4 regions of the Bacillus sp. XF8 genome follow, and region 4 is predicted to be linked to each of the others. Evidence: riboswitches for the same ligand, from Rfam matches in the RefSeq annotation. Region 4 holds a riboswitch; each other region holds the start of a gene.
What was found. Region 4 has a riboswitch for S-adenosylmethionine ahead of J4P91_RS01500 (Na+/H+ antiporter NhaC family protein). Riboswitches for the same ligand answer to the same signal wherever they lie in the genome.

Region 1 (3,533 bases), on a different contig from region 4:
TTAAAGTTGAACTTTCTGATGCAAGTGAAGTTGAAAAGTTATTATCTGCAGAACAATACGCAGAAATGACAAACCAAGACTAATTCTAGTCGACAAAAAGGACAGCCTGTGTGCTGTCCTTTTTATTTTGTATTACATGAACGAAAGAGCGGCTCGCTTTTCTTTGTCTAGCTCCGCCTCCACGTCAGAAGCTCCATCCCCCTCACATTCTGAGCGAGCCGTTTCCGCATTTCTTCACAAAAATAAACAGGAAACAACATGAAAATATCGAATATACTATATACTAAGGTAAGGCTGTTTCATAGTATATGGTGATCGGGTGATGACATATGGTCTATGTAGAGAAAGTCATTATTGTCGAAGGAAAATCAGATAGAAGAAAGATTGAATCTATTATTCGCGAACCAGTGGAAATTGTTTGTACAAATGGTACAATTGGTTTGTCGAAAATGGATGAACTCATTGATCAGTTTTTTGATAAAGAAGTATATGTACTAGTGGATGCTGATGCTGCAGGTGAAAAGCTCCGAAAACAATTTCGGAAAGAATTCCCGCAAGCTGAGCATATTTACATTGATCGTTCGTATCGCGAAGTGGCAACTGCTCCTTCTAATCATTTAGCGAACGTATTATGGGGAGCTGACATTGACGTTTATACAGAATATTTACGGTAAGGAATGATAGAAGTGATTGACTGGACAGGTGCTGAAGCTACAGCTCTAATAGCAGACCAAGAAAAAACAGTGTTATATGTATATACACCGATGTGCGGAACATGCCAGTTAGCGAAGAAGATGTTAACAGTGGTAGAAGCTACTATATCTGATTTGGAAATAGGCATGCTAGATTTAAACTATGCGCCGCATTTAGCGCGAGAGTATGAGGTAGAAAGTGTCCCTTGTTTACTCGTGTTTGAGCGGGGAACACTTATGAAAAAAATATATGCATTTCATTCGGTTGAATATTTATATACAGAATTACAGTAGGCGGCAAAGTTTTTGCCGCCTCGACATATTTCTTGGGAAATATGTCGAGGGATAGAAGTGATACGTTATTTGTCGAGAGAAAGTAACAGGATTGCTGTTTGGTAGGATGGAATGGTATTAGTAGAAAGTGAAATGAAGGATGTGACTAGAATGGGATTATATTCGTTGCTTCAATCATTTGTAACGTATGCCAATAACCAATATCATCTAGAACCGCTTCTTCGGCAAGGAGAAAAAACGATTAATTTTCGTTTTGGAGATGAGTGTTGCTCACTTCAAATTTCAAGAGAGTATATACAACTTTTGAAGAGTGCGAAGGGAACAGAGCAAATTGTTTGCTTTCGAGAGGAAGATTTACGTCGATTAGTTACTGGAAATATTCGGTTGCAAACACTATTGCACAGCGGGCGTGTTCAATATAATGGAACGTATCGTACGATGTTATTATTAGAATCCGTATTTCATATATGTAAACCAATGCAAGTAGGCGCTTAATATTCTGAAGTTTTGTTTTTTGAGAATTTTTTTGTTGACATAGTGGATGTATGTTGATACAATTCAATTCATAAAATATAGACAATTTAATAGATTTTAAATCAGACGAAAATTCAATCTGATTTCTCTTATCAAGAGAGGTGGAGGGACTGTGCCCTGTGAAGCCCGGCAACCGTCAACATTTATGTTGAAATGGTGCCAATTCCTGCAAAGCGATTGCTTTGAAAGATGAGAGGAAGGGATAATGTTGATATACGCATATAAACCTTTCTGCTCATACAAAAAGCAGAAAGGTTTTTTTATTGTTTGAATGAGGAGGACATTCAAATAATAAAAAGAATCGTTAAATAATTTAGCCCGGCGGCAAGATTTTTGCGTCCTGCATGAAAAGATAAAAAGAATTTGTAGGAGCAGAGCTAAACGAGCCGCTTACGCTTTTTAAGAAATCCAGTTTCAGCAGCTAGAATGTTCGGTGGCTTCGCTTCTTCCTGCGAGGTAAAAAGCGCCTCTACGTCAGAAGCTCCATCCCCCTCACATTCTGAACGAGCTGCTTACGCTTTTTAAGAAATCCAGCTTCAGCGGCTAGAACAGTCGGTCGTTTCACCCCTTCCTGCGAGGCAAAAAGCGCCTCTGCGTCAGGGGTTCCAACGCCCTCTTGTTCTAAACAAGCCGCTTACGCTTTTTAAACAAAAAAGGGGTGAACACCATGATCCTATTGGAGAACGTAAAGAAAATATATAAATCAAAAAACGGTGATGTGACTGCTGTAGATGACGCCAATTTAAAAATAGAAAAAGGTGAGATCTTTGGTGTTATCGGATATAGCGGCGCTGGTAAAAGTTCTTTAATCAGATTGTTTAATCAATTAGAGAAACCAACTTCCGGACAGATTACGATAGCTAATCGTGTTATTTCAGCAATTACTGGGAATGAGCTTCGAAAGGCAAGACAAGAAATCGGAATGATTTTTCAGCACTTTAACTTACTTTGGTCACGAACTGTACGTGAAAATATCGCTTTCCCACTTGAGATTGCAGGGGTTGATAAAGTACAGCGAAGCAAGCGCGTGGATGAGTTAATCCGCCTTGTTGGATTAGAAGGAAGAGGCGATGCATATCCATCACAGTTAAGCGGTGGACAAAAGCAGCGCGTTGGGATTGCGAGAGCATTAGCGAATGATCCAAAAGTACTTTTGTGTGATGAAGCAACATCGGCACTGGATCCAGAAACGACAGATCAAATTTTAGATTTACTATTAGATATTAATAAACGCCTTGATTTAACAATCGTATTGATTACACATGAAATGCATGTCATTCAAAAAATCTGTAATCGCGTTGCGGTAATGGAAAAAGGGAAAATCGTAGAAAGTGGTCCTGTACTAGATGTATTCCGCAATCCAAAGCAGGAGATTACAAAACGATTTGTACAACAGTTAACGGATTCTGAAGATACAAATGAAGCGATTGAGAGTTTATTGGAAAAATATCCAGATGGAAAAGTTATTCGTTTGCAGTTTATTGGTGATTCCGTAGAGCGTCCAGTGCTTCAAAGATTAATGAGGCGAGAGGATATTGAAGTGAGTGTACTTCAAGGGAATATCGCACAAACGAACAATGGGTCTTATGGAAATTTAATTGTTCACTTAAATGGTGAAGAAGCAGCAATCCAGCAAGCAATAGCAGGAATTAATCAGGAGCAAGTAGAGCTGGAGGTGATTGCACATGGATAAATTATTATCAAACGTTGATTGGAGTAAAATGCTAGAAGCGACAGGTGAAACATTATATATGACGGCAATCGCAGCACTTGCCACATTTGTATTCGGTCTTATTTTAGGACTATTACTCTTTATGACATCTAAAGATAACTTGTGGGAAAACAAAGCGATTCACACAGTGATTGGAGCATTTGTAAATATCTTTCGTTCCATTCCATTTATCATTTTAATTATTTTATTAATTCCATTTACGAAAATTCTTCTTGGAACAATTCTTGGGGCAAGCGCAGCACTACCAGCTTTAATTATTGGAGCAGCACCATTTTATGCAA
Region 2 (3,533 bases), on a different contig from region 4:
AGTGCTGTTCCGTAACGGGCAGTAGCTATACTTCCAGCATTACAAATCGTCAAAACACGGTCACCATCTTTAAACTTAGTTAAAGCATGCTCCCCAATACTACGGCATACATTTTCATCTTCCTGCTGAATTTTGAGCGCCTCTTCCTCTAGTATTTTTCTTGCTTCTTTAATTGTTGTTGCTTTCTTAATAGCGATACTCATACGATCAATTGCCCAAAATAAATTAACAGCTGTCGGACGTGAGGTTGCTAAATAATTACAATCTCTTTTAAAATTTTTTTCAAAGTCAGTGATATTCGTAACACTATATTTTTTTGCTGCAAGTGCTAAACCAAAAGCCGCCGTAATACCAATTGCAGGTGCTCCGCGCACTTCTAACATCACAATACTTTTCCACACATCTTCAATAGTTGTTAATGTTTTATATTCTACAACATGCGGTAATCTCGTTTGATTTAATAACGCAATAGAATCTCCCTTCCAGCTTATGGAGCGCGGAACGGCAACTATCGTACTCATGCTTTTACCTCCCCTGATACAATATATTGAAATAATGTTTGGAATAAGCGGATATCCGCACTTATCGTTTTATGTAACAATAATTCTCGCCCTAAATATAATGCATGTTTTTTAGCTTGAATTCTTCGATTCTCATCCTTAATTCCATCTAGATCTGCCACATGTGCCAATCCAATTGTTCGACGAATGATCTCGCAACCAGTAAAACCAACTGCATCACTAAAAATATTTTGCAGTACAAGTGCTAACCATTGTTTCTCTTTCGTATATGCTTCTACGCCTTCTAGTAACCATAACTTTGTAAATACTTCGACGAAACTATTCCATGTTTTTTCAATATGATAGAATAAGATATTTCGTTTCTCTTCTTCTCTTGATAACGCATTTAATAATAGATTTGCTATGAATTGACCTAGATCAAATCCTAATGGACCATATGTTGCAAATTCCGGATCAATTACCTTCGTTTCCGAAGATGATGAAAAAATACTACCTGTATGTAAATCTCCATGAATTAATGCTTCTTTTCTCGTTAAAAATTTATATTTATACTGCGCTACCTGTAACTTCAATTTCTTATCACACCAAAGTTCGTCTAATACAGGCTGCAATTCTTTCTCATAATCGTTTGTATCATAATTTCCAAACGGATCTGTAAACACAAGATCTTCTGTAATTTTGCAAAGATCAGGATTGACAAACTTTCCATCTAACACCCTTTTCTCTTCTGCTAATAGACCAAAATCTGAAGTATAAAAAAGAACGTATGCTAAAAAGCGGCCAATATGCCTAGATAAAAGCGGATAGTCTTCCCCTTCAATCAATCCTTTACGAGTAATTGTAAGAGCTGATAAATCTTCCATTACTGTCACAGCTAATTCTTCATCATGACCATATACTTTCGGAACATATTCTGGGACATATTTTGCAAAAACTTGCAATGCTTGACTTTCAATGGTGGCTCTTCTTAACGAAAGTGGCCAGCTTTCTCCAACGACTTTTGCATATGGAAGAGCTTGTTTTACAATGATACCGCGTTCCCCATCATGAAGCTGGAATACATAATTTAAATTTCCATCTCCTATTTCATAACAAGTTACCTTTGCATTTTCCTCAAAATATCCATGCTCTTTTACATACTGAACTGCTGTTTCTTCTGTTAATGAACGATATCCCATTTTCTTATCCCCCTTTTTTAATTCAGAGGTTTTTCATCATAAGAAAAACCTCTTTCCATGAAGAAAGAGGTTTGAAGTTTAGCTTCTCCCCTCTTATCTGTCAGAAAGCTATCCTTTCTGCTGGAATTAGCACCGTGCCTTTTTGGCGCATAAGCGCCCCATCTCACAATGGTATTACGGTCGGTTGCTGGGTTTCATCGGGCCAAATCCCTCCACCTGCTCTTGATAAGAGTTATAAAATTTATTTGAATTTTTAACTTTCTGCTACAGACTATAACAAGAATAAAAATCACTTGTCAACATTTTTATTTATACAATTCTGGACGTCGATCAGCAAAAACAGGAATTCCCTTACGTACTTCCTTAATTTTTTCTAAGTTTAGCTTCCCATGTAAAATCGATTCTTCTTCTCCTGCTTCTGCTACAATTTCTCCCCATGGATCAACAATAAGAGAGTGTCCAGCAAACACATTATTTGGATCCTCTCCTGCTCTATTACATGCAACCACATAACATTGATTTTCAACCGCTCTCGCTTGAAGAAGTAAACGCCAATGAGCTAAGCGAACAAGCGGCCACTCTGCTACAACGAATAATACATTTACCCCTCTTACAGTATGAACACGCATCCATTCTGGAAAACGAATATCGTAACAAATCACACCACCGCACTGCACACCATCCAATGTAAATTCTCCTGTTTCATCACCTGCTATTAAATAGTTATGTTCATTCATCAACTGGAATAAATGAACTTTACTATACTCATTTTGCAGTTTCCCCTCACGATTCACTGTATACATCGTATTCGTAACACCATGCTTTGTTTGCTTCGCAATAGAACCACCAACAATATTCACACCATATTGCTGTGCCCATTCTGAAAGAAGCTGCTTTGTTTGAATCCCCTCCCCGTCTGCAATTTCCGGCAGTCTTTCTAGGTCATAACCAGTCGTCCAAAGTTCTGGTAATACGATAACGTCCGGCTTTCCTTGCATCGCTTCTCCTATTTTTTTCTTTGCATTTTCAATATTTGTGTTCACATCACCAAAAGCAATATCCATTTGAATACATGCGACTCTCATTTTATCCGCCCCATTTTCAATTATTTTTTTCTTTACAAAAACTTGGAAAGGTTATATTATTTGTCACTAGAATTGTAACAACTTTCAAAAGAGGTGGAAAGTATGAAACATTTTCAACCTTCCGAGATTGTAACATCATTACCAACACAGTTTTTCGCTTCACTTGTTGCAAAAGTTAACAAAGTAGTTGAAGCAGGTCACGATGTTATCAATCTAGGACAAGGCAACCCAGATCAACCAACACCGCCGCATATCGTAACAGCTTTACAACGTGCAGCAGAAAAAGCAGTTCACCATAAATATCCGCCATTTCGCGGACATGAAAGCTTAAAAAAAGCCGTTGCGACGTTCTATGAACGTGAATACGGAGTCAACGTAAACCCTAAAACAGAAGTTGCTATTTTATTTGGTGGTAAAGCAGGGCTGGTTGAATTACCGCTTTGTTTTACAAACCCTGGTGATACAATTCTTGTACCTGACCCAGGATATCCTGACTATTTATCAGGTGTCGCTTTAGCAAAAGCACAATTTGAGACGATGCCATTGTTAGCAGAAAATAATTTTTTACCAGATTACAATAAAATCAATGATTCTATTGCCAAACAAGCAAAATTGATGTTTTTAAATTATCCTAACAATCCAACTGGTGCTGTCGCATCAAAAGAGTTCTTTGAAGAAACAATTACATTTGCAAATGAAAACGATATTTTAGTGGTTCACGACTTTGCCTATGGAGCAATTGGCTTTGA
Region 3 (3,533 bases), on a different contig from region 4:
TTAAAATGGCAGGCATTCCCCACCACCAAATTGGATAAATAAAAATTAAAAAATCTGCTTCCTTGATTAATGTTCTGTATTTCTCTGTCTCTTCTTCATACGCTAAATCACGTCTTCTCTTATCCTCATTAAAAACAAGTACTGGGTTAAATTGTTCCTTATGTAAATCAAGTAATATAACCGAATGATTTGTTTCTTGAAGTCCTCTTTGCACATGTTCTAAAATGGATGCATTGAAACTAGATGGATTAGGATGTGCATATATGATGAGTATGTTCACCTTTTAACAACCCCTTTCCTTAAATTCCCTTTTGACTTCCGAAAGGTTGCGTGATATTCTAATACATGTCAAGTGGCAAGCCCATTTGACAAACCAACTGACACCTACTCGGCGAAGGTGTCTCTTTTCGTTTCTAGCCGAATGAAATGCCTCTTTCAGGGCATATTCAACTTTTGACACTACACACTCAACACCATTCCCTTGTATCAGGCTGCTTCTGCAGTCTTTTACTCTACATACATTTTAAATTTTCAGATATATTATAACATAAAAAAGAGAGACTAAACTAGCTCCCTTTTCTCGCCTTATAATATACCCCTTTTTCAGCATAGTGGTATTCATCATTAGCTAAAGTAATTTTCCCATCCAGTTTCAGTTCGTCTAATAACCTTGATAAATAAAATTGGTGTAACATTTTTTTCGTGAATTTTCCTTCATGATGCGAAACGATATGTTCTTGAATATCTAATAATGATATGGGTTTATCTTGCTCTATCATATATTCATATACTGCATTACGCAGCTTTACGTATTTTTCAAGTGTCACAGTACAATTGCAACCCCTTTCTTCTTATTCTGTTGTTTTTAGAATCGGTTTTTTTACAATAAAAAAACCTCTTCGATAAGAAGAAGTTACATATATCTTCGTCTTATCTCCCAGAACAAATATGTTCTGCTGGAATTAGCACCTGCATCGCGGTTGCTGGGTTTCATCGGGCCAGTCCCTCCACCTCTCTGGATAAGAAAATATTCACTTTATATCTTACTATAGCTACTTCTATTGTAATTGTCAAACAATATAAAATAACCGCAATGAGTAATATTTTCTTTTCTAACGCCCATACTAAAATTGTATGTAGAAAAGGAGGAAAATATGATGAATAAAAATGCTCGTGGATATGTTCAAGATTCTTATCATTCTTTGCATGAAGCAAAACAATCTTTAGAAAATGCATTGCAAACAGTCGAAAAAAGCGGTAATCGAGAACGAATCGAAAAATCTCTCCAGGCTGTAGAACATGCTTTACAAACATGTGATCATACGGTTCATATTTTAGAACAAAAATAGATACTTCCCATCTCTTTACTGGATGGGAAGTATCTCAAATGGCATACTACAACAGTATTGCCGTTACAATTAAAAAATATACAGAATTAACGATTTCTAAAACCCCAACTTTTAATATAGATATCTTTTTACCATACAAGACGATTGCACGAACTAGGCTTGGTATAAACACAAGGGAAAGCCATGGATTTACCACTAAAGAGGCAATGATTAAGAGAATATGATAGCCCCATGAAACATAACGGTAAGTAGGGTTATTCTTTTCACGTATCATTGTTTTCACATAAAATGTACTGCCTAAAAAGTATAGAAAAGAAATACCTGCAATTCCAAAAGCTATTTCATCAACTGTTTTCATCGAAAAATAATAACTAATCAAACCACCTATGCAAAAAATGAGTATTGCACAAATATCATTTACTAAAGCTCGCTCCTTTTTTTGACGGGCGAAATATATATTCACCATAAAGAGCGGAATCATAATAGCTGCGAAGAAAAGAATTCTCCATTCGTATAGTAAAGATAGTATCCCGAAAACACATGCAATCATAAAATAAGTAATTGCGGAATGTAAAAATTCTTTCTTTCGTGTTTGCTTCATGTACATTAAAAATGGATACGTTGCTAAATAGATACATAACCAAGCGATAAAGAGCGGAATATGATATAAAGTAGATTTACCAAGTAGAACACTAAGTATAAATGGAATCAGCAGCATCCCCCATGCACCGTGCTGCTTTGGAACAACTAGCTTCATGAATATGGCATCTCCTCTTTGAAATTTTTTCTCATTTACTATTATATAAAAAATCTCATATAAAAATCGAAACATATTAAATCAATTTCTTGACACTTTCCATATTATAATCTGTATAAAAAATGCTCCTCACCAATGGTAAGAAGCATGAAAGAGGCAAACGAATATGTAAGTCGCGACCCTACTTTATATTCTTATGCTTTGCAATATTTGCTTATGCTTTGTTTGCTTGAGATACTAACTCTTTATCCCCATCTAAAATTCCGTATTTCTTTTTAAACCTCGTAATGATTCTAATCCAGGATGAACTAAATAAAACAAGAAAGATTACATTTGAAAGTGCATGAGCTAAATCAAAGTAAAAACTTGCAGCGTAGTATGCAATAAAGTCTTTCCATGTTAATCCTTCTAAAAAGCCAAGTATCCCCCACAAATTCATAATCCAGCCAAAAACAAAGCCTGCTATGAATCCATAAATAACCCTACCCCATAACTTTCTCATTATAAATGTATTTCTCAGTAAACCAGCTATAAAACCTATCATACCCCACGAAAACATTTGCCAAGGTGTCCAAGGCCCTTGTCCTAAAAATATATTAGATACAAGTGCTGCCGTTGCCCCAATTATAAAGCCTGTCTCACTTCCAAAAACAATTGCAGATACAATAATAACAAAGGAAGTTGGTTGTACACTTGGCATAATTGAAAATGGTACACGACTAACTGCTGCTATTGCTGCTAAAACAGCTACAATGACTATTTCACGTGAAACAAATGTTTTCCTCTCAAATCGTATGTAAAAAGGTAACATAATAATACATAATAGAAATAAACTATACCAAATATAATATTCATCTGTTACAAAAGAAGTAAACAAAAGTGTACTTATTACAATAATGAAAATAAGCGTTATGATAGCAAAATATCGTTTGGACACGCTTTGTACACATCCTCCCACGTTAATGCATAAGGTAATTGCTTGCGAATAAAACGATTAATAGATGTTGTATAAAAGAAATTATCACTAAAGAATTTCTTTGGCATATCATCCATAATTACTTTCCCATCAAATAACATCATACAATGATCCACATATTTAGCTGCAAATTCAATATCATGTGTTGCCATCACAATTGTTGTTCCTTCCTTTTGTAACTCTTGAAACAGCCCACCTAATCTTTCTTTTTTCTCTGGATCCAAGCCTTTTGTCGGTTCGTCTAGTAATAATAGACTTGGCTTCGATAACAAGGCTGTGCACAGTGCAATTAACTGTTGTTCTCCCCCGCTACAATCATGCGGGTGACGATCGCGAATAGCATGAAGCCAAAATCGTTTTAACATATCTTCTGCAATTTCTTTCCCTTTAACACCATATAATTCATTTGCTCTTTCAAAAACTTCATCCCACACCGTCTCAAATGTAAAAT
Region 4 (3,533 bases):
CGAACCAAGTTATGAAATTTGCACCGTTCGGTGTATTTGCTTTAATTGGTGTTACAGTTTCTACATTTGGTCTATCTTCATTAATTCCATTAGGGAAATTATTAATTGTCGTATATGGAGCAATGATCTTCTTTGTTGTAGTTGTACTAGGACTTACGGCGAAAATATTCGGAATCAACATTTTCCAATTCTTCAAAATTTTAAAAGACGAGCTGATTTTAGCGTATTCTACTGCGAGCTCAGAAACGGTTTTACCGAAAATTATGGAGAAGATGGAGAAATTCGGTTGTCCGAAAGCAATTACATCTTTCGTTATTCCAACAGGTTACTCGTTTAACTTAGATGGATCGACACTATATCAAGCAATTGCAGCAATTTTCTTAGCGCAAATGTACGGTATTGATTTATCCATTACACAGCAAATTACATTATTGCTTGTATTAATGGTTACATCTAAAGGGATTGCGGGTGTACCAGGAGTATCGTTCGTTGTATTATTAGCAACGCTTGGTACAGTAGGTATTCCAGCAGAAGGTTTAGCATTTATTGCAGGTATTGACCGAATTCTAGATATGGCACGTACAGCAGTTAACGTTGTAGGTAACTCTTTAGCAGCTGTTGTTATGTCTAAGTGGGAAGGTCAATATGACGCTGAAAAAGGACAAGCTTATTTAAAAGAGATTTCCAATAAACAAGCAGCATAATTATAATTTGAAAAGCTCTCACATAATATGTGAGAGCTTTTCTGTATAGGGGAGGAGAAGTTATGAAACGTAAGTACGGTAACGGTTCTTCTTGGGAGCGATTAATAGAGAAGACGTATACGGTGAAGAGCATAGAAGAAGGCATGTTAGGCATATTGCATATACTGAAAGTGAAAGAGCCTAGTTATAAAGGGTATAACGATAGAGAACTTTGTATTGTAAACGATGGATATACGTGGGTGCAATATTTTATAAATGATAAAAACTTTGCCATTACAGCTATGTTAGATGAGCAGAAGAATTTGGTACAATATTATATCGATGTGGCGAAAGAATATAAAGTAGATGAGCGTGGTCTGCCGTATTTTGATGATTTATATTTAGATGTAGTAACATTACCGAACGGTGAGATTTATCTATTAGATGAAGAGGAATTAGGAGAAGCGTATAGGACTGAGGATGTTTCTAAGGAAGAATATGATTTAGCTTGGCGTACGGCAGAATGGATTATTACAACAATCAAAAGAAGAGAGTTTTACTGGTTTGCAATTTTAGAAACAGAAATTCAAAAATTAAAAGGAAACTAGTTCTCTTTAAAATGATTGATACATTCGCGTTTTTGTATAAATATCAAAAAATACCAAAAAAAATTATACAAATAATAATTGACTTTTGTTTTGTAAGCGAGTAAAGTTAGGAAAGAAATTATTATTAAAAATAAAATATGAAACCTTCTTATAAAGAGAGGCGGAGGGACTGGCCCTACGATGCCTCGGCAGCGGACTCGATTTCAGAGTGCTGTGCCAAATCCAGCAAGCATGTGCTTGAAAGATGAGAAGAGTGTTTCTTATAAATGTATAAGACCTCTTCTTTTCGGAAGAGGTCTTTTGTTATGAGATAGAAAAGGTTTAGAACTAGGGAGAGATGTTATTTTGAAACAAACGAAAGGGAATGGCTTAGCATTATTACCGCTTGGAATATTCTTAGCGCTATTTATTGGTTCTGGAATTATTACAGGTGATTTTTATAAATTGCCGATACTTGTAGCAATCTTAATTGCTGTAGGTACTGCATTAGCGATGAATAGACAAGAAAGCTTTACATCAAAAGTAGAACGGTTTGCCAAAGGGGCTGGTAATCCGGACATTATGATTATGGTATTAATTTTTGTACTTGCTGGTGCGTTTTCTGAAACAGCAAAAGGAATGGGTGGAGTTGATTCTACAGTAAACTTAGCGCTGTCTATTTTGCCACAAGGGTTTATCGTTGCAGGAATTTTTGTTATAGGGTCCTTTATTTCATTAGCGATGGGGACTTCGATGGGAACAATTGCAGCGTTAGCGCCAATTGCAGTCGGTATTAGCCAGCAAACAGATATTTCTATTGCACTAGTAATGGCGACAGTTGTTGGTGGAGCGATGTTTGGTGATAATTTATCATTTATTTCTGATACAACAATTGCAGCGGTTCGCTCGCAAGGGACGGAAATGAAGGATAAGTTTAAAACAAACTTTTTAATTGTATTACCAGCTGCGGTTATTACAATTGTACTGTTGGTTATGCTTACACTTGGAAATGATACAGAAATAAAAGCTCATGCATTCGATTGGGTGAAAATTTTACCATATGCGGGTGTATTAATAACAGCGCTACTTGGTTGGAATGTACTGATTGTATTAACGGGTGGAACAGTTTTATCAGGTATTATCGGTCTTATTGATGGTAGCTACACATTGGCAAGCTTCTTTAAAAGTGTAACAACAGGAATTAATGGCATGATGGAGCTAGTGCTCTTATCAATTTTAATCGGCGGAATGGTTGAAATTATTCAATATAATGGTGGTATTCAGTATTTAATGGACGTATTAACACGTAATATTCGTTCGAAAAAAGGTGCTGAATTTGGAATTGCTGGTTTAGTTAGTATGACGAATATGTGTACTGCGAATAATACAATTTCTATTATTTTTACTGGACCACTGGCAAAAAATATTGCGAATCAATATGAAATTGATCCACGAAAATCGGCGAGTGTATTGGATCTTTTCTCATGTTGTGTACAAGGATTAGTTCCATATGGTGCTCAAATGTTGACGGCGGCAGGTTTTGCTGCATTGTCTCCGATTGAATTGCTGCCATATGCGTTTTATCCAATCTTAGTTGGGGTATGTGGTATAGTTTCTATTTTAATTGGTTTTCCAAGGTTTTCAAAAGTAGCGAAAAAAAAACAATATCATAAAACAGCATAAAGAAAAAGGATGCCTTATACAAGGCATCCTTTTTCTTTATATTCCCCCTAATATAAGGCTGACTTGGAATAGGTCTTAAGTCTGAGGCGAAAACGGTTCTTAAGCTCGTTATGGAAAAACGAAAAAATAGTTAAGATAAGAGTATCAAATCGAAGGGAGGCAAGCACAAGATGAAACAATTTCTAACGTTTATCGCAGCCGGTATTTTGGCTTTAATTGCTCTTGGTAGTCTTGCTGGTATTGTAGGATTCGCAATTGGAGCAGGAATTGTGTACTGGAGCTATAAATCATTTGTGCGAGCACAATCATTTTTTGGAAAGTTAGCTTGGGGTATTGCCGGTTTAATCGGCTTGTCAATCGCTCTATCTCATTCCCCAGCATTAATCGGTATCGCAGCATTAGTAGTTCTATACTACGGGTACCGTGAGTGGAAAAAAGAAAAAGATGTAGTAGTTGATTCCGCTTCAGAAAGTTCTAAACCATATAGCAACTTTGAAGATGAGTGGAACAAGTTAATGAAAAACTAATATAAAATAATTTAAATCATAAAGTAGAAGAGAGGAAGATTATAATGAAACAA

Region 1: linked by a shared signal. The riboswitch ahead of J4P91_RS20760 (methionine ABC transporter ATP-binding protein) and the one ahead of J4P91_RS01500 (Na+/H+ antiporter NhaC family protein) in region 4 are both predicted to bind S-adenosylmethionine.
Region 2: linked by a shared signal. The riboswitch ahead of mtnK (S-methyl-5-thioribose kinase) and the one ahead of J4P91_RS01500 (Na+/H+ antiporter NhaC family protein) in region 4 are both predicted to bind S-adenosylmethionine.
Region 3: linked by a shared signal. The riboswitch ahead of J4P91_RS17685 (hypothetical protein) and the one ahead of J4P91_RS01500 (Na+/H+ antiporter NhaC family protein) in region 4 are both predicted to bind S-adenosylmethionine.

The regions. Positions count from the first base shown of each region.
Region 1 is NZ_JAGDQK010000035.1:83,621-87,153, reverse strand. Features, by position in the region: gene gcvH (glycine cleavage system protein GcvH) at 1-83, shown strand, start outside; gene J4P91_RS20775 (toprim domain-containing protein) at 330-674, shown strand; gene J4P91_RS20770 (thioredoxin family protein) at 678-986, shown strand; gene J4P91_RS20765 (hypothetical protein) at 1,137-1,481, shown strand; SAM riboswitch class I at 1,607-1,716, shown strand; gene J4P91_RS20760 (methionine ABC transporter ATP-binding protein) at 2,188-3,213, shown strand; gene J4P91_RS20755 (methionine ABC transporter permease) at 3,206-3,533, shown strand, end outside.
Region 2 is NZ_JAGDQK010000004.1:68,957-72,489, forward strand. Features, by position in the region: gene mtnA (S-methyl-5-thioribose-1-phosphate isomerase) at 1-521, opposite strand, end outside; gene mtnK (S-methyl-5-thioribose kinase) at 518-1,699, opposite strand; SAM riboswitch class I at 1,790-1,931, opposite strand; partial or broken gene J4P91_RS04560 (carbon-nitrogen family hydrolase) at 2,005-2,872, opposite strand; gene J4P91_RS04565 (pyridoxal phosphate-dependent aminotransferase) at 2,887-3,533, shown strand, end outside.
Region 3 is NZ_JAGDQK010000028.1:54,196-57,728, forward strand. Features, by position in the region: gene J4P91_RS17680 (NAD(P)H-dependent oxidoreductase) at 1-280, opposite strand, end outside; gene J4P91_RS17685 (hypothetical protein) at 567-827, opposite strand; SAM riboswitch class I at 928-1,026, opposite strand; gene J4P91_RS17690 (hypothetical protein) at 1,158-1,349, shown strand; gene J4P91_RS17695 (YwiC-like family protein) at 1,396-2,106, opposite strand; gene J4P91_RS17700 (ECF transporter S component) at 2,321-3,043, opposite strand; gene J4P91_RS17705 (ABC transporter ATP-binding protein) at 3,016-3,533, opposite strand, start outside.
Region 4 is NZ_JAGDQK010000002.1:202,222-205,754, forward strand. Features, by position in the region: gene gltP (glutamate/aspartate:proton symporter GltP) at 1-704, shown strand, start outside; gene J4P91_RS01495 (ribonuclease FAU-1 family protein) at 767-1,291, shown strand; SAM riboswitch class I at 1,437-1,542, shown strand; gene J4P91_RS01500 (Na+/H+ antiporter NhaC family protein) at 1,637-2,953, shown strand; gene J4P91_RS01505 (lmo0954 family membrane protein) at 3,124-3,480, shown strand; gene J4P91_RS01510 (PspA/IM30 family protein) at 3,525-3,533, shown strand, end outside.